4 regions of the Ferdinandcohnia sp. Marseille-Q9671 genome follow, and region 2 is predicted to be linked to each of the others. Evidence: riboswitches for the same ligand, from Rfam matches in the RefSeq annotation. Region 2 holds a riboswitch; each other region holds the start of a gene.
The links. A riboswitch is a leader RNA that binds a small molecule or an ion and turns the genes downstream of it on or off. The one in region 2 is predicted to bind S-adenosylmethionine.

Region 1: another riboswitch for S-adenosylmethionine. It lies ahead of ACWNMY_RS20770 (methionine ABC transporter ATP-binding protein); the one in region 2 lies ahead of ACWNMY_RS10220 (sugar ABC transporter substrate-binding protein).
Region 3: another riboswitch for S-adenosylmethionine. It lies ahead of ACWNMY_RS14190 (YezD family protein); the one in region 2 lies ahead of ACWNMY_RS10220 (sugar ABC transporter substrate-binding protein).
Region 4: another riboswitch for S-adenosylmethionine. It lies ahead of metK (methionine adenosyltransferase); the one in region 2 lies ahead of ACWNMY_RS10220 (sugar ABC transporter substrate-binding protein).

Annotation. Positions count from the first base shown of each region.
Region 1 is NZ_CDRJTA010000004.1:1,116,752-1,122,426, forward strand. Features, by position in the region: gene ACWNMY_RS20750 (aldo/keto reductase) at 1-301, opposite strand, end outside; gene ACWNMY_RS20755 (LLM class flavin-dependent oxidoreductase) at 335-1,720, opposite strand; gene ACWNMY_RS20760 (MetQ/NlpA family ABC transporter substrate-binding protein) at 1,776-2,651, opposite strand; gene ACWNMY_RS20765 (methionine ABC transporter permease) at 2,672-3,334, opposite strand; gene ACWNMY_RS20770 (methionine ABC transporter ATP-binding protein) at 3,324-4,349, opposite strand; SAM riboswitch class I at 4,653-4,754, opposite strand; gene ACWNMY_RS20775 (hypothetical protein) at 4,894-5,675, opposite strand, start outside.
Region 2 is NZ_CDRJTA010000001.1:2,049,262-2,054,936, reverse strand. Features, by position in the region: gene gyrB (DNA topoisomerase (ATP-hydrolyzing) subunit B) at 1-740, shown strand, start outside; gene ACWNMY_RS10225 (lipoate--protein ligase family protein) at 994-1,821, shown strand; SAM riboswitch class I at 2,247-2,402, shown strand; gene ACWNMY_RS10220 (sugar ABC transporter substrate-binding protein) at 2,563-3,639, shown strand; gene ACWNMY_RS10215 (sugar ABC transporter ATP-binding protein) at 3,999-5,531, shown strand; gene ACWNMY_RS10210 (ABC transporter permease) at 5,500-5,675, shown strand, end outside.
Region 3 is NZ_CDRJTA010000003.1:306,444-312,118, forward strand. Features, by position in the region: gene ACWNMY_RS14165 (FIMAH domain-containing protein) at 1-285, shown strand, start outside; gene ACWNMY_RS14170 (SGNH/GDSL hydrolase family protein) at 346-1,140, opposite strand; gene ACWNMY_RS14175 (hypothetical protein) at 1,507-2,787, shown strand; gene ACWNMY_RS14180 (hypothetical protein) at 2,843-3,643, shown strand; gene ACWNMY_RS14185 (DUF5381 family protein) at 3,633-4,124, shown strand; SAM riboswitch class I at 4,394-4,494, shown strand; gene ACWNMY_RS14190 (YezD family protein) at 4,628-4,813, shown strand; gene ssuE (NADPH-dependent FMN reductase) at 5,018-5,563, shown strand; gene ACWNMY_RS14200 (LLM class flavin-dependent oxidoreductase) at 5,604-5,675, shown strand, end outside.
Region 4 is NZ_CDRJTA010000001.1:1,137,704-1,143,378, reverse strand. Features, by position in the region: gene pckA (phosphoenolpyruvate carboxykinase (ATP)) at 1-745, opposite strand, end outside; SAM riboswitch class I at 1,023-1,187, shown strand; gene metK (methionine adenosyltransferase) at 1,458-2,657, shown strand; gene ACWNMY_RS05815 (gamma carbonic anhydrase) at 2,691-3,218, opposite strand; gene ACWNMY_RS05810 (tetraprenyl-beta-curcumene synthase family protein) at 3,370-4,407, shown strand; gene ACWNMY_RS05805 (class I SAM-dependent methyltransferase) at 4,552-5,124, opposite strand; gene ACWNMY_RS05800 (TIGR01212 family radical SAM protein) at 5,121-5,675, opposite strand, start outside.

The sequences.
Region 1 (5,675 bases), on a different contig from region 2:
TCGAAAGAAAAATATGTCTTCTTGATGCTCCACCTTCGTTTCGGTCAACCCCAGAAGGAAGGCCGACCTTAGATGTTAACACAATATCATCACGACAATCCGCTATACACTTACCAAGTATCTCTTCGGCCCTTCCTTCATTATAAATATTAGCTGTATCAAAAAAATTAATCCCAACTTCCCGACAACGGTTAAACATGGCTTCAGAAGTTTTTTCATCCGCTATCCCACCAAAAGACATCGTCCCGAAACACAACTCTGATACGTAAATGCCCGTATCTCCTATTGTTTTATATTTCATAAAATCTCCCCATTTCTAGTAACAATTGAAATATTACTTCCCTTCCAAAATGGCTGTTTTCCGATACTGACTTCCTGGATGATCGCTAGGTAATAAAGAACTCCCGTGGTCAAATAACTTTTCTCTAAAGGTTCCCTGATTATATTCAGTTTTATAGATTCCGCGTCTCTGTAATTCAGGAATGACCAAATCTACAAAATCCTTTAGGGTTTCTGGTGTGACAAGATGTGCTAGGTTAAAGCCATCTACACCACTCTCCTCGAATTGAAACTGAATCGCATCGGCCACTTCTTGCGGATTTCCTACAAGAATATGATTCCGATCTAGTGTTTCAAATCGGTTTAACACTTCACTAACTGTTAGTTTTTTAGGTGCATCCTTTGTAAGGGAGGCTGCCCTTGATTGCCCGTGTTCGGTATGTTTGTATTCAAAAGGACTATCTAAATCTGTATACTGTGATAAATCGTAACCACTAGAGCCACCATATTGGGCTTTTGCCGCATCAGCACTCCAATAACTAGCAATTTCCTGATACTTTTCCTCTGCTTGTTCAGTGGTCTCACCTACAATAACATTCAGAAAAGTAAATGCCTTAATATGGTCAGGATTTCGACCATACTTCTGCGCTCTTTGTCGGATATCATGAATAGAAGATTTTATTTTTTCTACTGTTCCTCCAATAAATACACATTCTGCATGTTTAGCTGCAAACTCCTTGCCACGTTCCGACGTACCTGCTTGGTATAGAACAGGGGTTCGTTGTAAGGAAGGCTCACTTAAATGAGGTCCTTCTACTGAAAAATACTCACCTACATGATTTATTTCATGTACCTTTGACGGATCCACGAGGACCTCATTAGCAACATCCCCAATGATAGCATTGTCCTCCCAGCTCCCTTCCCATAGCTTATATGAGACTTCTAAAAACTCGTCAGCCAAATCATAGCGTGCATCATGCTTGAGCATTTCTGGTAAACCAAAGTTTTTTGCTGCATTAGGAAGATAGGAAGTCACGATATTCCATGCCAATCTTCCCTTTGTAAGATGGTCTAAGGTAGAAAACCTTCTAGCATGGCCAAACGGATGCTCATAAGTAGTACTTACTGTCACTGCAAAAGAAAGATGTTCTGTTACACTTGCCATTGCTGGTACTACAAAAGCTGGATCATTTAATGGCACCTGAACTCCGTCACGTATGGAAGGGTCTTTACTTTGCTGATAAACGTCATAAATACCTAGCACATCTGCAAAAAATACGGCATCAAACTTTCCTCGTTCTAATAATTTTGCTAAATCTATCCAATAGTCCAAATCCTTGTACCTGGTATGTCGTTCACTTTTTGGATGCTTCCAAAGCCCGTGTGAATTGTGCATAGCACTGGTCATATCAAATGCATTTAGTCGTATTTGTTTTACCAAAATTACCACTTCCTTTACTAGATTATTAAACCTATAAATCTTTCATGTTCCCTTTTTATTGGCGATTCTTTATGAAATCTTCTAACTGTGTTAAAGTCGTTTGAAGATCTTCCGCGGGGATATCTACGACAATACTTCCTCCTTTTGTATCTTCTATGACGGCCTCTTTCACGTCAGCTTCTTGATATAGTTTGGCAATCGTTTTGAGTGTTTCATTGTCTTTATCCTCTTCGCGAACGGCAAATACATTTACATAGGGTCTTGCTTCTTCACTTTCTGGATCGTCGTATAATAACGAATCCTTAAAATTCAGACCAGCCTGACCAGCAATCCCATTATTGATTAGTGATGCGGCAACATCCTGAAGTGCCTGTGCAGTTTGTTGCGAAACAACTGGAACAATTTCTAAGTTTTTTGGATTTTTCGCAATATCATCTAATGTACCGTATATACCAACACCCTCTTTTAGCTCAATTAGTCCTGCAGTTTCTAATAAAAGAAGGCCTCTTCCAAGGTTTGCAGGGTCGTTTGAAATGGCAATTTGTGACCCGTCTGGTATGTCTGATAAATCATCATATTTCTGAGAATAAATCCCTGTTGGGTTAATTGTCGTAGATGCTATCGGAACAATCGTATACCCATTCTCTACGTTAGCCGGACCTAGAAAAGCAAGATGCTGGAACGAATTCATATCAATTTCTCCATTTGCTAACGCATTATTTGGTTGTATGTAGTCGGAAAACTCAACCAACTCAATTGTGATCCCTTTTTTCTTTGCTTTTTCTTCGATAAGCTTCCAGTAAGGTCCATCAGCACCTGTCACACCAATCTTTACTACCTCTTGGTTTTTTCCGGATGTACTGTTAGTGCAGCCTGTAAGTAATGAAACAAAAAACACCATGAATAAGAAAATAATCAACCGCTTTTTCATTTGTATCTCTCCTTTTTTAATTATCTTCGTAAAAAGAATCTAGATAAAAAGTTTCCAGAAAACTGTGCAATTTGAACAAGTAGGATTAAGATTACAACTGTTACAATCATGACTGATGTATCAAATCGTTGATAGCCATATGTCATGGCTAAGTCACCCAATCCGCCGCCGCCAACTGTTCCAGCCATTGCTGAGAAATCAACAAGCCCAACCGTTACAAAGGTGAGACCTAGAATAAGGGGACCCAACGCTTCAGGGATAAGTACGCCAAATATGATCCGTAATGGACTTGCACCCATAGCCTGTGCGGCTTCAATAATTCCTGGTTCTACCGAGACAAGATTACTCTCTACGATCCTGGCGACCGCAAAACATGCAGCGATCGTCATAGGAAAAATTGCTGCTGCCGTTCCAATGGTAGTTCCCATTACTGCTCGAGTTAAGGGACTAAGCGCAACTAGTAAAATAATAAAAGGGATTGGACGAACAATGTTTACTAATAGGTTAAGTAAGAAAAAGATATATTTATTTTCCAATATGTTTCCTTTACGTGTGACAAAAAAGAGTACGCCCATTGCGATCCCGATAATGCTTGAGAAAATTAACGTGAAAATGACCATCAAAATTGTTTCTCCAGTTGCTTCGACAATACGTGGCCAAAATGTAGTCCAATCAACTCTCATGGTTAATCACCTCCCTTACTTCCACAATTTCTTTGAGCTCAGTAATGACTTGCTGAATGAGGTGACTAGCACCCTGAAACTCAACAATCAAACTACCAAATAATTGATCCTGTAATTCGTTAATACTTCCATAGATAATGTTAAAATCAATCCCATGCTTTCTTGTAACTCGTGATAGGATTGGCTCACTCGAAGCTGCCCCAGTAAAAATCACTCGATACAAATTTGCAGAATGACTAGTTCGTAATTTTTCTAGAAGTTTGCTAGAAAGCTTATCGTTTAGTACAGAACTAATAAAGTTTTTCGTCGTTTTTGATTGTGGATTCGAAAATATATCATAAACATTTCCTTCTTCAATTACCGAACCATTTTCCATCACGGCCATTCGATGACAAATGCTACGGATTACATGCATCTCGTGAGTTATAAGCAATATTGTAATGTTATACTCTTCATTCACCTTCCGTAATAGGTGAAGGATTTCTCCGGTTGTCTCGGGATCCAGCGCAGAAGTGGCTTCATCACAAATAAGAACGTCTGGTGATGTCGCTAATGCTCTTGCAATACCGACTCTTTGCTTTTGTCCACCTGAGAGCTGCTCTGGGTATTGATCTGCCTTATCTTGTAATCCAACAAATTGAAGTAATTCTTTTACTCGTTTGTCAATTTGCTCTTTTGGCATTTTGGCAAGCTTTAAAGGATAAGCGATATTTCCATAAACAGTACGAGAGTTAAAGAGGTTAAAAGATTGAAAAATCATCCCGATTTTTCTCCGCAAATTCCGGAGATTTGCTTGAGAAATACTAGATATATCTACGTCGTTGATCGATATCCTTCCCGATGTTGGACGTTCTAGTAAATTTACGAGTCGGAGCAATGTACTTTTCCCAGCTCCACTAAATCCTACTACCCCAAAGATTTCTCCTTTTGAAATCGTTAATGAAACATTACGTACCGCATGAACCTCCTTCCCGCCGAAACTAAAAACTTTGCTTACTTCCTCAAACTTAATCAACTTGTTATCCTCCTCTGATCTTGGTTGGTTTCATAATTTCTTCTAAAAAGACAGAAAAAGGCATCTTTATTCCAACAACCTCAAAAGAAGCGTTTGGATAAAGATGCCTTTAGTTGTCTAATCGGCATAGTATTTTATTTTCTATTTTCCACTTTTGGAGAGTCTTCCTTTTTCAAACGAAACATTGTATTTCATTTTCCATCTCCCTTCAGTACCTTGGTTGACCAATGATTACTTGAAATTTGGCAAAAATAAAACTCTCTTCACAAAAGAAGAGAGTTTTAATGTAAATTTATTCATCTCTTCTCATCTTTCAAGCTCACGGCTTGCAGGATTTGGCACAGTACTTCAAAGTCTGTTGCCGAGGCTTCAAAGGGCCAGTCCCTCCACCTCTCTAGATAAGAATTCATCTGTTATTTAATTGTAGTTACTAAGTTACATCGAAAGCATTTACTTGTCAACAAGTTTTTTAAAAACTCTTATTATTTTATACTTTCACTTTACTGTTTTCCCTAACCCGCAATTATAAATCAAACATTACTAATTAATAAGTTGTTTTTAACCAACCTATTGGACTCATATTCACTTTGTTTGCCCCTGCATGCTTTGTAAGTGTTGCTACAACACTATCTAAAGGAAGAACAGTATAGGTATAAGGTAGTTCTTCATTATACTTATATTCAAACGTAAAAGGTTCAGTTGGTGGATTCATTTTACTCATATTTTCACTTCCCACAATATGAGAAGACCATGCCCAATTTCCTATTGTTGATTTGTCATGCCAAGTAAATCCTTTTGTAAATAGATTTTCCCCATTATTGTCCCAACTGCTTCCTGTATATGTTCCATATTGATTGGTGATTTTGGAATTTACAATTAAATTTCTGTTATACGCATCATGGAATAACTCAGCCCATTGTTGGTTCATGTTAGATATATCTAAACCTTGAATTTCTGCACCTGTGATTGGCTCGTTAATGTCTTTAAATACGGACGTATCTGCTGCGATTGATGCCCCGTTCCTCGCATTTAACGCACGTGAAAGTTTGTCTGTGCCATATTCCGCAATTGCACTTACATTCTCCAACACATCTTGATGTGTAGAATTGTCTAGGTACAAATTGTATGCATGGCCCGTTCCTTGTCGTATCATCGGTACTCGCTGACCAACATTGGTATACGTGTTATAGGCTAGTGTTAATCTGATTCTCTGATTTCCATCTTTATAATCTACTCCACTACCACTCACATAGTTCGTATAGTCTTTATCTCCGGAACCAGTTAAGTGCACCTTACTGTGATAGGCTGCATAAGCCATTATCTGTT
Region 2 (5,675 bases):
GAGAGCTAACAAGACGAAAAAATGCACTCGAAATCTCAACTCTACCTGGTAAACTAGCAGATTGTTCCTCAAAGGATCCGTCTATTAGTGAAATCTATATCGTAGAAGGTAACTCTGCGGGAGGCTCGGCAAAGCAAGGAAGAGATCGTCATTTTCAGGCAATCCTACCGCTAAGAGGAAAAATCTTAAACGTGGAAAAGGCAAGGTTGGATCGAATCCTTCATAATACCGAAATTGGAACGATGATTAAGGCCTTCGGAGCTGGTATCGGGGACGATTTTACTATTGAAAAAGCTAGATATCATAAAATTGTCATTATGACGGATGCAGACGTTGACGGAGCACATATTCGTACACTGATGCTTACGTTCTTCTATCGATTCATGAGAAAATTGCTCGAGTACGGCTATATCTATGTAGCGCAGCCGCCGTTGTATAAAATACAACAAGGTAAAAAGATTCAATATGCGTATAATGATGAACAACTGCAAGAAATTCTTGCTGGCTTACCGGAGAGTCCAAAACCGGCGCTTCAGCGTTATAAAGGGCTTGGAGAAATGAATCCAGAGCAACTATGGGAAACAACCATGAACCCTGAAACAAGAACTCTTCTTCAAGTAAACTTAAATGACGCCATTGATGCAAACGAAACCTTTGAAATGCTCATGGGTGAAAAGGTCGAACCACGTCGTCAATTCATCGAAGAAAACGCAAAATACGTAAAAAACCTTGACGTATAAAACAAGCTAGGCTGCTGCCTGGCTTATTTCTATTGCGCAGAGGGATGGGATTGCTCTAGTGGGTCAGGGGGACAGGCTCTTTGACCCAATGTCATATCGATTTCTGATTTATGGCGGGACGTGCACCTTGTGGGTCAAGGGGACAGGTTCTTTGACCCAAATCTCATCCCATCTTCCATTTTGTGGTGCGACAGGGCACCTGCGTCTCAGATATGATATAATTAAGTACTTTTTACATATAGGAGTATGCCGTATGAACGAGAGTCTTTTACAGCAGCCAAGCTGGCGGATTATTGATCAATCCAGCCTTGGATATCAATTTGATGCGTTACAGTCATTTGCAATAGATGATACATTATGTGCGTTTGTGGGAAAAGGGGAATCCGCACCTACCGCACGGACTTGGGTCCATCATCAAACCATTGTTTTGGGAATTCAAGATACAAAACTGCCACACCTTCAGGATGGGATAAAACTCCTTGAATCAAAGGGGTATCGGGTGATAGTACGAAATTCAGGCGGACTAGCAGTGGTACTTGACGAAGGAGTCCTTAACATTTCACTTATTTTCCCTGAAACGGAAAAAAAGATTGATATCAATCGTGGCTATGATACGATGCTTGAACTGATTCGAAAAATGCTTCAAAGCCATAATGTCGATATTGTTGCCCGTGAAGTTGTGGGATCATATTGCCCAGGTAGCTATGATTTGAGTATAAACGGGAAAAAGTTTGCCGGGATTTCACAACGGAGACTTAGAAATGGCGTTGCTGTTCAAATCTATTTGGGAGTCACAGGTAGTGGTTCACATCGAGCCGATGTGATTCGTCAGTTTTATGAAGCTGGCTTGCAAGGTGAGGAGACAAAGTTTGTCTATCCATCAATCAAGCCAGAAACGATGGCATCCTTAGCGGAACTAGTGGATCCAACCATTACTGTCCAGGAGATTATGCTACGTCTACTGCAAACTTTACAAACTGAAAGTGAGCATATCTTTGCTTCACAGCTTACAGAGCAAGAAATGCAGTTATTTGAACAAAATTATGTACGAGTGCTAGATCGGAATGAAAAAGCACTTTGACCGGGGGTGGGGTTCCCGGTTTTTTTGCGTTAGGTACTACTTAATTTTGTGGGATTGCACCGTCGTTGGGCATAATTGGTCCTTCAAATTGAGAATTGCACCTACATAGGGGAAAATTGCACCCTCGTTTTGAGAATTGCGCCTTCCCGCACAATAATTGCATGTTAGCAAAATCTTTCGACAAAATCCCACTTTCCACTATTCAAATATTTTTTATAATAAAAATATTGAATTTCATTTTTGGGCGTGGTATTATTCTCGTCAAGAAGATTAATTACCTTTATTCAACTGGGATTAACCCCAGCTGAATAAAAGGTAAAGCCTCCGGCGGATGCCTCGATTTTTCAAAGGAAACTTTCGAGCAAGCTCGAAAATAATCGGGCGCTACTACGCAAAGGCATAATTGAATAGTATTGCTGTATTTTCTCTTATCAAGAGTAGGCGGAGGGATTTGGCCCGACGATGCCCAGCAACCGACCGTAATACCATTGTGAAATGGGGCGAAAGCTTTCGCCGGGTTACATACCCGTAAGGCACGGTGCTAATTCCAACAGAAGAATGTTTCTTCTGGTAGATAAGAGGTGAGAAGACTTTTGGATACTTCAAGCCTCTTTCTGACCTAAGAAAGGGGCTTTTTTATATCTTAAAAAGAAGGCCTCGAAAAACAGGAGAGTGATAGCTTCTAAACGCAGTAAATAGATATGAAAACAATGATTACATACAAAAAAAGGGGAGAACACAATGAAACTATCAAAATACGTATTTACCATTTTACTAATCCTAGCGGTATTGGTCGGCTGCCAACCAAAGGTAGCAGAAGAAACAACAAAAACAGATAGCACAGAAGTTAAGAATTCAGATCATCCGTTAGCGAATAAAAAAATAGCTTTGATCATGCAGCAGAACCTAGGTACATTTTCAGCTCAGTATATTGAAGGGGTAGAGGAGCAAGTGAAAAGCTTTGCTGGCGAGACTACTGTTTTCACATCTGATGGGGACTTAGCAAAAATGGCTTCAAATGTAGATGCAGCGATAAACCAAGGTTTTGATGCAATTTTAATTGACCACGGTACGAAGGAAGCTCTTCAAAGCAGTGTGCAAAAAGCAGTAGGCAAAGGAATTCCGGTTGTTGTGTTTGATGCAGAAGTAGAGGTAGAGGGTACTACTGTCCTTGAACAAGGTGACCAACAAATGGCGCAAATGACGCTGGAAAAATTAGCAGAAGACGCTGGTGGAAAAGCGAATATCGTAAAAATTTGGGTGGCAGGCTTTGCCCCAATGGAAAGACGTCAAGTTGCATATCAAGAGTTTTTGAATAACAATCCTGACATTAAAGAAGTTGCAACATTTGGTGCAGCAACAGCAAATACAGCACTTGATACACAGTCTCAAATGGAGGCAATCTTAAAGCAATATCCTGAAGAAGGTCAAATCACAGCTGTATGGGCAGCATGGGATGAGTTTGCAAAAGGAGCAGTTCGTGCTATTCAACAAGCAGGACGCACTGACATTAAAGTATACGGAATTGATATGAGTGATGAGGATTTACAAATGATCCAAGAAGAAAACAGCCCGTGGGTCGCGTCTGCAGCGGTTGATCCTAAGGACATCGGACGTATTCAGGTTCGTTATGCATACCAAAAACTAAATGGTGACGAAACACCAGAACGAGTGAAACTTGAGCCAGTATTTGTGACAAAGGATGCTCTACCAGCAGAGAAAATTACAACTGCTGATCTTGACCAGTACATTGAAGGCTGGGGTAAAAGCGAACAAGGATACACAGATGAGTTGAAAAAACTAGAAGCTGGAGAGTAAGTGAAAATCAAGATTTCTTTCTGACGGCTTTATAAAACAATCGTACCCACAGGTTGAGAATTGTTTCAGTGAAGGTACGGAAACTTACTAATCTTACCGTCACAAGACTGAGCCAAGTGGAGTGAAGGTAAGAAAAGACCGTAATCATACCGTAACACAGGTTAAGTTGTCGCAGTGAAGGTACGGAAAGCTCGTATCCGTACCGTCAAAAGACTTGAACCGATTGAGTGAGGATACAGATATCCCATAATCACCAAAACGACAAAATGAGACTGGTGGAGGAAATAACGTTTGACCAATTACAATAACAGGCCTTGTCTTCAAACAGCAAGGTCTTTTAGGAAGGAGGTTGATAGTAGATGCCTTTATTAGAAATGAAGGGAATTACAAAAAGCTTTGGAAGTGTGGCTGCACTTGATCAGGCTCAGTTTGAACTCCAGAAAGGGGAAGTCCACGCTTTACTTGGAGCCAATGGAGCAGGAAAAAGCACACTCATCAAGATTCTTTCAGGCGCGTATGGACTGGGTTCGGGTGAGATTTCACTAGAGGGTACAGCAGTTGATATTCGTTCCCCAAGGGATGCAAAGAGCCATGGTATCCATTGTGTATACCAAGAGGTGGACACCGTGATTGTGCCGCAGCTGACTGTTGCCGAAAATATTTTACTAGATACCTTTTCTACTGAAAAAGGCTTGTTCCTCTCTAAAAGAAAGCTTCATAAGAAGGCAGCCTCCATTCTAGAGCTTTTACATGTTACAGACATACCAATGACAAAGCAGGCACTCGAGCTATCACTTGCTCAAAAGCAATTGGTGTTAATTGCGAGAGCATTGGCACATGAGGCAAAGGTGATTATTTTTGATGAACCGACGGCACCTTTGTCGATTGAAGAAACAAGGCACCTATTCGAGATTGTCGCAACACTGAAGGAAAAGGGTGTGGGCTGTATTTTTATCTCCCATCGGTTACCTGAAGTGTTTGAGATTTGTGATAGGTTAACGATCATGCGTGATGGAAAGACAATCACCACTTTTTCGACGAAAGAAGTTACACAACAGACGGTTGTTGAGACAATGCTTGGAAATTCCTATAATGAACAGTCTGTGAAGCGAAATGCTATTCGTGGTGATTTATTGTTAGAAGTTAGCGACCTTGATGATGGTGAAAAGCTTAGCAACCTATCCTTTTCAGTTTCAGAGGGTGAGATTGTTGGGGTAGTCGGTTTGGTTGGTGCTGGAAAGACAGAGCTTGCGAAGACGCTATTTGGCCTACGTCCCAGTGTACAAGGAAATATACGAATAAAAGGAAAATCAGCTACTTTTACTCATACGAAACAAGCGATTGAAGCGGGAATGGCCCTAATTTCAGAAGAACGTCGAAAGGAAGGTCTGTTTATTCACGAGTCAATTTCTACAAATCTATCCTTTACAAATCTGAAAAAATTCTCTAAGCACCTATTGATGAACCGTAAGGCGGAAAAGAGTCATGCCAACTCAATTATTGAACTCCTTGGGATTAAAACAAATGATACAGAAACACTAGCTGAACATCTCAGCGGTGGAAATCAGCAAAAAGTAGCGATCGGGAAATGGATTTCACGAAATGCAAATCTCTATTTGTTTGATGAACCGACCAAAGGGGTAGACGTTGGTGCAAAGCAGGATATTTTTCAGCTCATACATTCTCTAGCAGATGAAGGAAAAGGAATTCTCTATTTTTCTTGTGAGATTGATGAAATTATTAGGATTTCCGATCGAATCCTTGTGATGTATGACGGGGAAATTGTAAAAGAGTTATCAGGAGAAGAGGCAACTCAGGATAAAATTCTCTTGTATGCTAGTGGTGGAAAGGAAGAAGTACATGAAAGGGAATATCATCAGCTTCCTGTTTAAATACGGGGCCGTTTTATTAATGGGCTTTATCTTACTTTATTTTAGTTTTGTAAATGATGCATTTTTCTCATATGGAAATTTATCAGACATTCTACGGTCAATATCGATTGTGACACTTTTAGCATTGGGGGTTACGTTCACCCT
Region 3 (5,675 bases), on a different contig from region 2:
TATGCTGATAAAGCCTATCTAAAGAAAATAGAAGTAGGAGAAACCTTAGAATCTGCTCTGCGCTTTGTCGAAAAGCTAACAAATGAAGAGAAAATCACAAATTCAATAAGCAAGCAACTTTCGAATTCCATAACATCAGCGATTCATCACCGAGATATGGGCAGACAAGAACAAGCTACAAAACACTTGCAGGATGCAATCAAACACTTGGAAAACGTGAAAGAAAATTTAGAAGAAGAAACATATATAAAATTACAGGGAATCTTTGACTCGATCGAATTATAATAAGCAAAGCTATCCTATCTGCCAAATAATATAGCAGGTAGGATAGCTTTTTTTACCAAATTACTCTGTCGTGAATATATCTAGCATGATTTTATCTGCAATTAGCCCATATTTATCAGCTTTAAAGTGGACCCCATCGCTAAGATTTCCTTCAGTTTGTATATCTGAACCATTTACAAAACGAATATTTTCTTCTTGAGCGAGATTTTTAATTGTATTTGTGTAGTTAATTTGAGTTCTATTCGCATAATTCTTTTTACTCGTAACGGTTGTTGGAGAGAGGATGACAACTTCAATTCCGTTCTGTTTACTGATTTGTAGTAATTGTTGCATGTTGTCTTTATATAGGTCAATGGGAACTGGTTGCGCACTAGGGCTATACTTTTTATGACCTCTTGCATCATTTATGCCAAACATCGTGATGAGCATGTCTGGTTTGTAGCTAAGGACTTCCTCTTTTACATGCTCTAAAGCCTGAATCGAAGTCCAACCTGGATGACCGTTATTAATAACTGTAATATGGCGATTGCTAAACCTCTTTCTAAGCTTTTCTTCTAGGACATTTGGATAAGGGTTTTTCACCTGTTTTACCTTACCACTTTTGGTATCCCGTTTATAACCCCATGTAATAGAATCACCATACACGACAATGGTTACAGTCTCATTATTTAAAAGCTTGTGAACCACTGAGGATTCAAGGCTATTTGAACTGATGGTTGCAGCTTTACTTTTATGAAATATGGGTACTGTATCAAATTTCTCGTTACCAAGAATTCCGATAACTCCGAGTAACAGAAATGAGCAAATGAATACAGGTATAAGATAATATAGGTGAACTTTCCGGAAAGTCCTCATATAAAGCTCCTTTTCAGTTGAGGTATATGTACTATAAGCGAATACCTTAATAGTACTACATAAAAGTTAAGAGGTAGTATAGGTAAACAATCTATTTTTTCCCTTTAGTGGAAATTTTTATTACTTGCTGCATCGGTAGCAGGCTTACTTTCAAGAGACTAGGGATTTTGCCCTATACTTCCTTTTTCTTTAGGTAAATATGATTATTTCTTCCCTATAGATATTCTTTTATAATTGAAATGTTATGGAAAGTTTTTCTATCTACCCTTAAAGAATAGGGATAGACATCGTTAGGACTTATGCACCTCAATTAAATAAAAGATGTTTTACCATATAATTTGTAAATAATTGAAAAGGAAGTGAGTAATGTTGTCATCGAGAATTGTGTTTAAAACGAATGCGGTGAATAGTTCAGTTTCGGATTTGAATCATACTCTGGCGAGACTATCCAGTACGCAAAATGGGATTGCTGCAGTCCGAGGGAGCATTGATCCACAAATTTTACACAGAAGCGGAATTAGCTCTATGCTTGCCGGGGTTGGTCGAGAAATCGATCGTGTAGAAAATAAGGTAAGCCAGGTTAAGTCGTTTACCTCCGCATCAGTCGTGAAATATTCAGGTGCTGAGTCACAGGTAAATAAACATGGTCAAGAGATTATTGCTGAAGCAAACTTAGTAAAGCAGGCATTAGATGCACATCTACCTAGTGAACTGTTTGAGACATATAATAATACAATTGGGCGATTACAGGATCTACTTCATGGTCTTCAATATTCTGCTGGTGCTGGAATCATGCATCTTCTTGGGTTTAAGTATTCACAACTTGATGGAATGCTCCGTCGTTTTGATCTTGTGGATGATGTTTTAGTTGGAAAATATAAACTTCCAATTGGTAGTGTTATAAAAGGAATTGAAAACTCCAAGTTTCATACTTTAGCGAAACTAATGGTAAGTCCTTTTGGTGCCCTAAAGTATAGACAACTACCATTATCAGAACACCTTTATAAAAGGTTCGCGAACTTTTTCCCAAGCGACATCGTTAACTTCAGCAATAATGTTACATCTTTGAAGCAAGCTCTTCAACAAGGTGGAACAACACTTAAAAATGGATTTTCCATTGTCAAAGATCATGCCGGTGGAATTTTAAAGACAGGTCTAAAGGTAGTAAAATCCAATGCCCTATTAGCAGGTGTGATTACAGCTGGAACAGAGACTGTTAGTGCTACCCTTAAAATCAGTGAAAACTATTCCATTTATGGAGGAAATGTTGAAAAACTGAAAGAGGAAAATGCTAAGGTTGTTGGTGAAGCCGTATGGAAAACAGGTGTGGTTACCACTACATCTGTGGGAGGAGCTGTTGTTGGTGGTGCGATTGGAACTCTTATTGGCGGCCCGGTAGGAACCGTGGTAGGGGCAAGTATTGGGGGCTTCATTGGTAGCTGGGCAGGAGATGTCATCGCTGGAAAAACATCTGGTTGGGCAAAGGATGTAGCTGTAAATTTTAAAGACCAAATTCATTCCGTCACAGAAGGTGTTCGTTCGGGTGTTGAGAATGTGAAGGAAACATTTAATGATGTGAAGAACTTTGCTGGTGGTCTAGTAGAAGGCTCTAAAAAATTCTTCGGTGCATTCTCCTTTGGCGGATAAAGGTAGGTGAATACACATTTAACAAATGATTTTTAGTGAAAAATAGGAGGAAAAAATGGAACGAATTTCGCTTTCAATTGAAGAACTAATCTATTGTTTTTATAGTGAAGGATATTTTGAACAAGGAAATGCACTTAAGCAGGTGTATTTTGGTGAACTCGAGGACGACAAGATGGACCTACTGTTTCAAATCACATGTCGTTCCCTACTCGCTAAAAATCTAGTACATTATGAAAATCATAAATTTACGTTAACAGATGATTTAGCAAGTATCATTTCGACACTTAACTATTCGCAACAATCCATTAAAGCCTCACGTCACGCTGAAGGTGGAAAAGGAGAGGAACAATTATCCTTTCACTTTGGTGAGAAGGGGATTATTCAACACGCTCTGTTGTTCGATGAAATGGTACATGAATTCACGTTTGTGTCCCTGGAGGATGTTAGTAGGAAGATATCTGAGTATTATCGAATTGGAGATGTCTTTGAGAATGAGGCAAGTACATTGCAGCTGACACAAAATGAGCTTGAAGAATTACTGGTAGCGTTAAATGATAATAAAAGTAAATTTGAAAGACCGCAGCATGTTGGAGCAAAGCAACAGTTTAATAACATACTAGAGCAGACAAATGGTTTACTAAATACATTGCTGTTTCTTGAGTTTAACGAAAATAAAGAGCCACACGCAACAAATATTGTGATGTTTACAAACCATGCAGAGAATAATTGGATTATTGAAAAGAAGGATGACCTTTTCAAAGCTCAACCATGCAGTGTGGATATCGTGAATCTCCTCTTAGAAAGTAACATATCTGCTTTTAAGGAGAAAAAGGAGGAGCTTACGCATGGAAAATAATATTAAAATATCAAATGATAAAGTTGAAGTGGTCTTTCTGCCACTTTGGGCAGGCTGTATGGTCTTTTTAAGCGGGTTAATGACCGTTGCGGGACTTTTCATTCTCTTTTACATTGTACCTAGTACGAGTATATTAAGGGGATTCTTTGGAATTGTCATTGGTATTATTGGGACGTTTTTCTTTGGAAGTATATTTTTAAAGATTCTTTCTGTCGTGATGAACGGAAAGGCATTATTTACAATTGAAAATGGTCAGTTGAAAGGGCGTAAACAAGCAATACCCATTCGGGAAATTAAAGATATCTATTGGGGTGGAGCCTCTTTGAAATATATTATGGTTCAGACCATAAATAATAAGAAGGTCAAGCTTTCCACATACAACCTAGTATCCGAACAACCCGTAAACCATGTCATTGAAACATATGTCCTACCCGACGCAAACCCTGAACTAAAAAACAACTGGGCAAAACGAAAAAAATAATGGGTCAAGGGGACAGGTACCATGACCCACCATTTTTTTACAAAACATCATAACTAAGGTTAAATGAAATCTGGGACAAAGAGCCTGTCCCCGTGACCCAGAGTGGTAACTGGGACAAAGAGCCTGTCCCTCTGACCCAGCCTGTGACTAAATAACTAAAGTTGTATTCTTTGGATAGTTTTAAAAAGAAAGTGATTGACAGATGGTGAAATTCCGTGTAATTTAGTATCAATCAATAAATTAAGTAGTCAAAAAATTACATATATTTTTTCTTATCCAGAGAGGTGGAGGGACTGGCCCGTTGAAGCCTCGGCAACAGACATATTGTACTGTGCCAATTCCAGCAAGCGTTAGGCTTGAAAGATAAGAAGAGTGTACGAAACCGATGTACGTATGCCCTCTTCTTAGTTGAAGAGGGCTTTTATTTTGGTCAAAATGAACAGACTTCCATACTGGTCAACCAGAGGATTGTCTGATGCATACCACTAGCAGGGAGGGGTTTTATGGCAAAACTTGAGGAATCAAAGGTGACACATATTCTATCAACCTTGGAGAAATTAGAGTTTGGATCTATTGTGATTACCGTTCACAATGGCGAAATCACTCAAATCGATGCGACGGAAAAGAGACGGTTTTCCTTGCATAAACCCACATCAAGCAATATTCAATCAACAACCAAAAAAACGTAAATACTTGCCGATTAGACCACTAAAGGCATCTTTATTACCAAAGCGTCATTCTAACGCTCTGGATAAAGATGCCTTTTTTTGTTGGACTTGTGCCATATGGAAGGGGGAGTACCGTGATAAACAAACGGCCAACAGGAGGATAGGCCCGATGTCAATCAAGAAAGGTATTTTTAGATATAAATCATAGAAGAGAGGATGAACATTATGAGTGAAATCGTGATTTTGTCAGGAAGCCCATCGGAAAGTTCTAGAACAGATTTGGTACTTCAGTATGTTGGGAACAAACTAAAGCGTGAGGGATTTGCAGTTACACATGTTTCTGTTAGAGATATTCCTTATGAAGATATCTTTAATCTAAAGTTTGACAGTCCCTCCCTTAAGGAACTCACCTTACTAATTCAAGGGGCAGATGGTGTGATTATAGGGTCGCCTGTATATAAGGCAGCCTATACAGGAGTGCTAAAGGCTCTAATAGATTTACTGCCTCAAGATGTATTAGCGGGAAAAACGGTGTTACCCATCATGACAGGCGGTAGTCCTGCCCACTTACTTGCAATTGAGTTCAGCTTAAAACCTTTACTCGCTGCATTGAAAGGGCAAAGCTTACAAGGGGTTTACTTCTTAGATTGCCAAATCGATAAAAAGCAAATAGATAATCCAATCATTGATGTGAATGTTTTGGATAGATTGAAAAAAGAGCTTTATTACTTTAGTGAAACAGTAAATCAGAAAAGAAATCTTGTTTTATAAAATCAAAGATACTTACATGAATTGAAAAGGAGCTAATGAAATGACAAAGAAAAGATTGTATTTAAATGCGTTTGATATGAACTGTGTAGGTCACCAATCACCGGGGTTATGG
Region 4 (5,675 bases), 910 kb from region 2:
GTTTTGGATCTGCTGAAAGCGTTGTCTTTCCGGTTCCAGACAAACCAAAGAATAACGCTACATCTCCTTCTGAACCTACATTGGAGGAACAATGCATAGAGAGGATATTTCTTTCTGGCAATACATAGTTCATAACAGAGAAGATAGATTTTTTAATTTCTCCCGCATATTCAGTTCCGCCGATTAAGATAGTACGTTTCTCAAAAGAGATAATGATAAAGGTTTCAGAGTGCGTGCCATCAACTTCTGGAACCGCTTTAAAATTTGGTGCACTTATGACTGTGAATTCTGGTTTATGAGTGTTTAGCTCATCTTCTGTTGGTCGAATAAACAATTGTTGTGAAAAAAGATTATGCCATGCGAATTCGTTAATGACTTGAATCGGCATACGAACCTTTTTGTCAGCCCCTGCAAATCCATTGAACACAAAGAATTCTTCTTTTTCTTTTAAATAAGTAAGTACTTTTTTATATAGATTATCAAATACTGTTTCTGAGATTGGCTGATTTACTTTGCCCCAATCGATTTTTTCCTTAGTAGACGCTTCTTCTACAATATATTTATCTTCTGGTGATCTTCCTGTGTATTTTCCCGTTGTTGCACGTACAGCACCAGTCGAAGTAAGAATACCCTCTTGTCTAGCAAGTACTTTTTCAACTAAAATAGGAACAGATAGGTTATGAAGTGCATTTTTTCCATTGACTAATTCCAAAAGCAGCTCATTTGAAACTTCAACTGAATTCATGAAAAACCATCCTTTTTCTATTTTTATACGAAAGAAAGAAACTCGATTTTACAATTAGTATAACACATTAGTAAAAATAGTCTATACTATTTAACGTATTTTACGTAACTTATCTACAAAAAGTGCGTACAGATTGTAAAATAGTCATTGTTGCATAGACCTTTTTGCAGTGCGAATTTTTTGATGAAAAAATATGACACGTTTCTACATATATTTTTATTAAATTTATTGACATGAAAAGGATGTCTGCGATATGATTGGTCATTGAACGGATACTCTCTTATCCCGAGCTGGCGGAGGGACAGGCCCAATGAAACCCGGCAACCATCACTTTTTTTTACATATCAAACGATTTTATGCGAACCCTATTACATATAGGTAAAAATCTGTTAAAAGTGATAAGGTGCTAACCTGAGCAAGGCATGACCTTGATCGATAAGAGTGAAAGGCGAAATGAACAATATACCTTTCCTCAAAGTGGGAAAGGTTTTTTATTTCTTTTTTTGAAACGATCTTGTGGTTTCAAGATGTTACTAACACAAGCACTTTGATGTGCTCATCACGATAAATTAGCAGCGAAGTTCCTATTATAGGCTTGTTAAGATAGGATAGAAAATTGTGTAGGTAACAATACTAAGGGAATGAGTACCGTATCAAAAAGAATGTCAGAGTCGAACTTTTCGAATTCTGAATGTTAAAGGAGGAAACATTTGTGACAAATAGACGTCGTTTATTTACTTCCGAGTCTGTTACAGAGGGCCATCCAGATAAAATCTGTGACCAAATATCAGATTCTATTTTAGATGCCATTTTAGCAAGTGATGCAAATGCACGTGTAGCGTGTGAAACTTCTGTTACAACAGGGCTTGTACTTGTTGCAGGTGAAATTACAACTTCTACATATGTAGATATCCCAAAAATTGTTCGTGAAACGGTGCGCGAGATTGGTTATACCCGTGCGAAATATGGCTTTGATGCTGAAACTTGTGCTGTGTTAACTTCTATCGATGAGCAATCACCTGATATTGCTATGGGGGTAGACCAAGCCTTAGAAGCTCGTGAAGGTCAAATGACAGATGAGCAAATTGATGCAATTGGTGCAGGAGATCAAGGCTTAATGTTTGGTTTTGCTTGTAATGAAACGAAGGAATTAATGCCTCTTCCCATTTCATTAGCTCATAAGCTAGCACGAAGATTAACGGAAGTTCGTAAAGATGAAATTCTTCCATATCTACGTCCGGACGGGAAAACTCAGGTTACTGTAGAATACGATGAGAATGACAAACCTGTGCGCATTGATACAATTGTTATTTCTACTCAGCACCATCCTGAAATCTCTTTAGAACAAATTCAACGTAATCTTAAGGAACACGTTATCAATCCTGTTGTTCCTAATGATCTTATTGATGAGAATACAAAGTACTTTATTAACCCAACAGGACGTTTTGTAATCGGAGGTCCTCAAGGGGATGCTGGGTTAACAGGGCGTAAAATTATCGTTGATACGTACGGAGGTTATGCACGTCATGGTGGTGGTGCATTCTCTGGAAAGGATCCTACAAAAGTAGACCGTTCTGCTGCATATGCTGCACGTTACGTAGCGAAGAATATTGTTGCGGCTGGATTAGCAGAAAAATGTGAAGTTCAGCTTGCTTATGCTATCGGTGTTGCTCAACCTGTATCCATCTCTGTAGATACATTTGGAACTGGAACAGTTTCAGAAGATGTACTAGTTGACTTAGTTCGCACTAATTTTGACTTGCGTCCAGCTGGTATCATTAAGATGTTAGATCTTCGTCGTCCAATCTATAAGCAAACTGCTGCATATGGTCATTTTGGTAGAAATGATATTGACCTACCATGGGAGCGTACGGATAAAGCAGAGGCTCTTAAGACACAAGCAACAAAATAATAGGAGAAAAGCTCGCCAAGGGTGGCGAGCTTTTTATTTCTTCTTCTGTTCTTCTTGTAGTTCTTTATAATGCTGACCTTTTTCAACATACTCTCTGCGAATTCTTGCCATGTCTTTTTTATCCGCTTCGTTTAATTCGCGGATTACCTTTGCCGGTCTCCCAAAGGCTAATGTATGAGGTGGTATTTTTTTACCTTGTGGAACTAGGCTTCCTGCTCCGATAAACGCCCCTTCTCCAATTTCTGCACCGTCTAGAATGATTGAACCCATCCCAATTAAGGCATCTTTTCGAACGATAGAGCTATGTAGGATAACCTGATGGCCAATTGTGACATCGTCCTCAATGAGTAACGTATTATTTGGACTTTGGTGAAGGGTGGAATTATCTTGAATACTAACTCTTTTTCCAATAACCGTTGGTGCAACATCTCCACGAATAACGGTATTAAACCAAATATTCGTTTCCTCACCAATTGTGACATCACCTGTTATAGTCGCATAATCAGCTATAAAAACCGAATCAGCAATTGTTGGATATTTCCCTTTGTATGGATAAATCATATAGGTACGCCCTTTCTCACTATATTTGATATTCGAAGAAAAATCATTTACTGTTAGTGTAGCAACTTTCACAATAATCGTAAATTAACATTACATCCTGTTTGTAGAAAATGAGGTGATATCCTTGGTACCAACACACCCAATTGGTTTAATGAAGAAAGTGTATCGTGAGGTATTTCCGATTGTACACCGCGAATTGGCCTTCTGGAGAAAGAAAGCAGAAGCGATTCCAAATGACGAGCTTCGTACACAGGCTCTAGCAAGTATTCATTCTAAAACCTTTCACTGTGAAGGAGGAGCAATCCTTGCGTTATTGTCAGAGGGTAAGATCGACGAATGTATTCAATTTATCGTTGCCTATCAAACGATAAGTGATTACCTAGATAATCTCTGTGATCGCAGTACATCCCTAGATCCAGTTGATTTTCGAACCCTACACGATTCAATGCCAGATGCATTGCGACCCTGGCAACCTACAAAAAATTATTACAAATATAGAGCTGAACAGGATGATGGTGGCTACTTAGAGAGTCTCGTGCAAAAATGTCAGCAGGTCCTACAAAACATTCCACACTATAATAAGATTTCTGGCTACTTACAAGAGCTGTCTAGCTATTATTGTGATTTACAAGTCCATAAGCACGTAACGGTAGAGGAGCGTGTACCGCGATTAGAGACGTGGTTTAAAACCTATCAACATAATTTACCGACTATGGAATGGTATGAATTCTCTGCTTGCTCTGGTTCCACACTAGGTATTTTTTGCTTAGTTGCGTATGCGTTTCATGACGAATTTAATGATGAAATGGCTGAAAAAATTAGAAGCGGCTACTTTCCTTATATCCAAGGTTTACATATTCTTTTGGATTATTTTATCGATCAGGAAGAAGACCGTAAAGGCGGCGATTTGAATTTTTGCTTTTACTACCCGCATGAAAATGAGCTTGTTAGTCGACTAAAACATTTTATGATTGAGGCTGACAAGCATACAGCAGGTTTGCCGAATGAAAAATTTCATCGTCTTATTAATCGAGGTTTATTGGGAGTTTATCTATCAGACGAAAAGGTAAGAAGCCAACGGAGTGTATTGAAGATTGCTAAGAAAATGATTAGACTTGGCGGAAAAACTTCCTTTTTCTTTTATATAAATGGACGAGCTTATCGTCGATTGCAAAGCGTTTTTGGATAAGGAAAAGCGTAAGGCGCTCAGCCTTAGGCGACAAGTATAAGTCAAGCGCCGACAGAAGGCGCTTTTTGCCTTCAATGCGATTGACTTATACCAGAGAGCCGATTGCGCCTAGTGTCAGACATCGAAAATTTAGTACAGAATCCTCTATCTTTTCTCAATTGCAATAACAAATGGAGGATGGTTCACTTGATTCATAAATCGGTACATTAAGACATGAGCTTTCTTTTGGTCAAGTGTTGAACAGTACTCTAACAGCCTATCCCTTTCTACGGCACCCTCTTCATGGCCATGGTACACAACGACTACAATGATACCCTCTGGTTTCATTATAGTGAGTAACTGCTCAATTGCTTCAATCGTTGAGGTGGGTTTTGTCACAATTTCTTTTTTACCGCCTGGTAAATAGCCTAAGTTAAAAACTGCTCCACTAATCTTTCCATGTGCATCTTGTGGGATAGAAGACATGAGCTGATCATGACTTTGATGAAATAATGTGACACGATGCTTTACTTTATGCTCTTCTAACCGGGTAGCTGTGCTTTCTATAGCTTCTACTTGAATGTCATAACCGAATACTTGCCCGTTGTCACCAACTAAACCTGCCAGCATTAGCGTGTCATGCCCGTTGCCAACTGTTGCATCAACAACAAAATCCCCTTCTGAAATGGCTAACTGGAGTAATTTTCGCGAAAAAGGTAGGATACGCTCTAATTTCATATCGTTTCAGCTACCTTCTTGTAAAATTTACCTTGATAACTGTCACGTCGTTTAAGTTCGGCATCAATTGTGTTTAATACTTCCCATTTGTTGACACTCCACATCGGTCCAACCATTAAATCAATGGGTCCGTCTCCTGTAATGCGATGGACAATCATTTCCGGTGGTAAAATTTCTAATTGATCACAAACTAACTGTATATAGTCATCGAAAGAGAGAAATTCCAAAAGACCTTTTTCATATTGCTTAACCATTGGGGTTCCTTTTAACAAATGTAACAAGTGAATTTTTATTCCTTGAACATCTAATTTGGCAACTTCTCTTGCAGTTTCCATCATCATTTCTGTGTCTTCTTGTGGTAACCCATTAATAATATGGGAGCATATCCGAATATTATGCTTGCGTAGCTTATTTACCCCGTCAACATAGCATTGAAAATCATGGGCACGGTTAATGAGCTTCGCTGTTTCTTCATGTACAGTTTGCAGTCCTAATTCTACCCATAAATAGGTTCGTTCATTTAATTCAGCTAAGTACTCAACAACATCGTC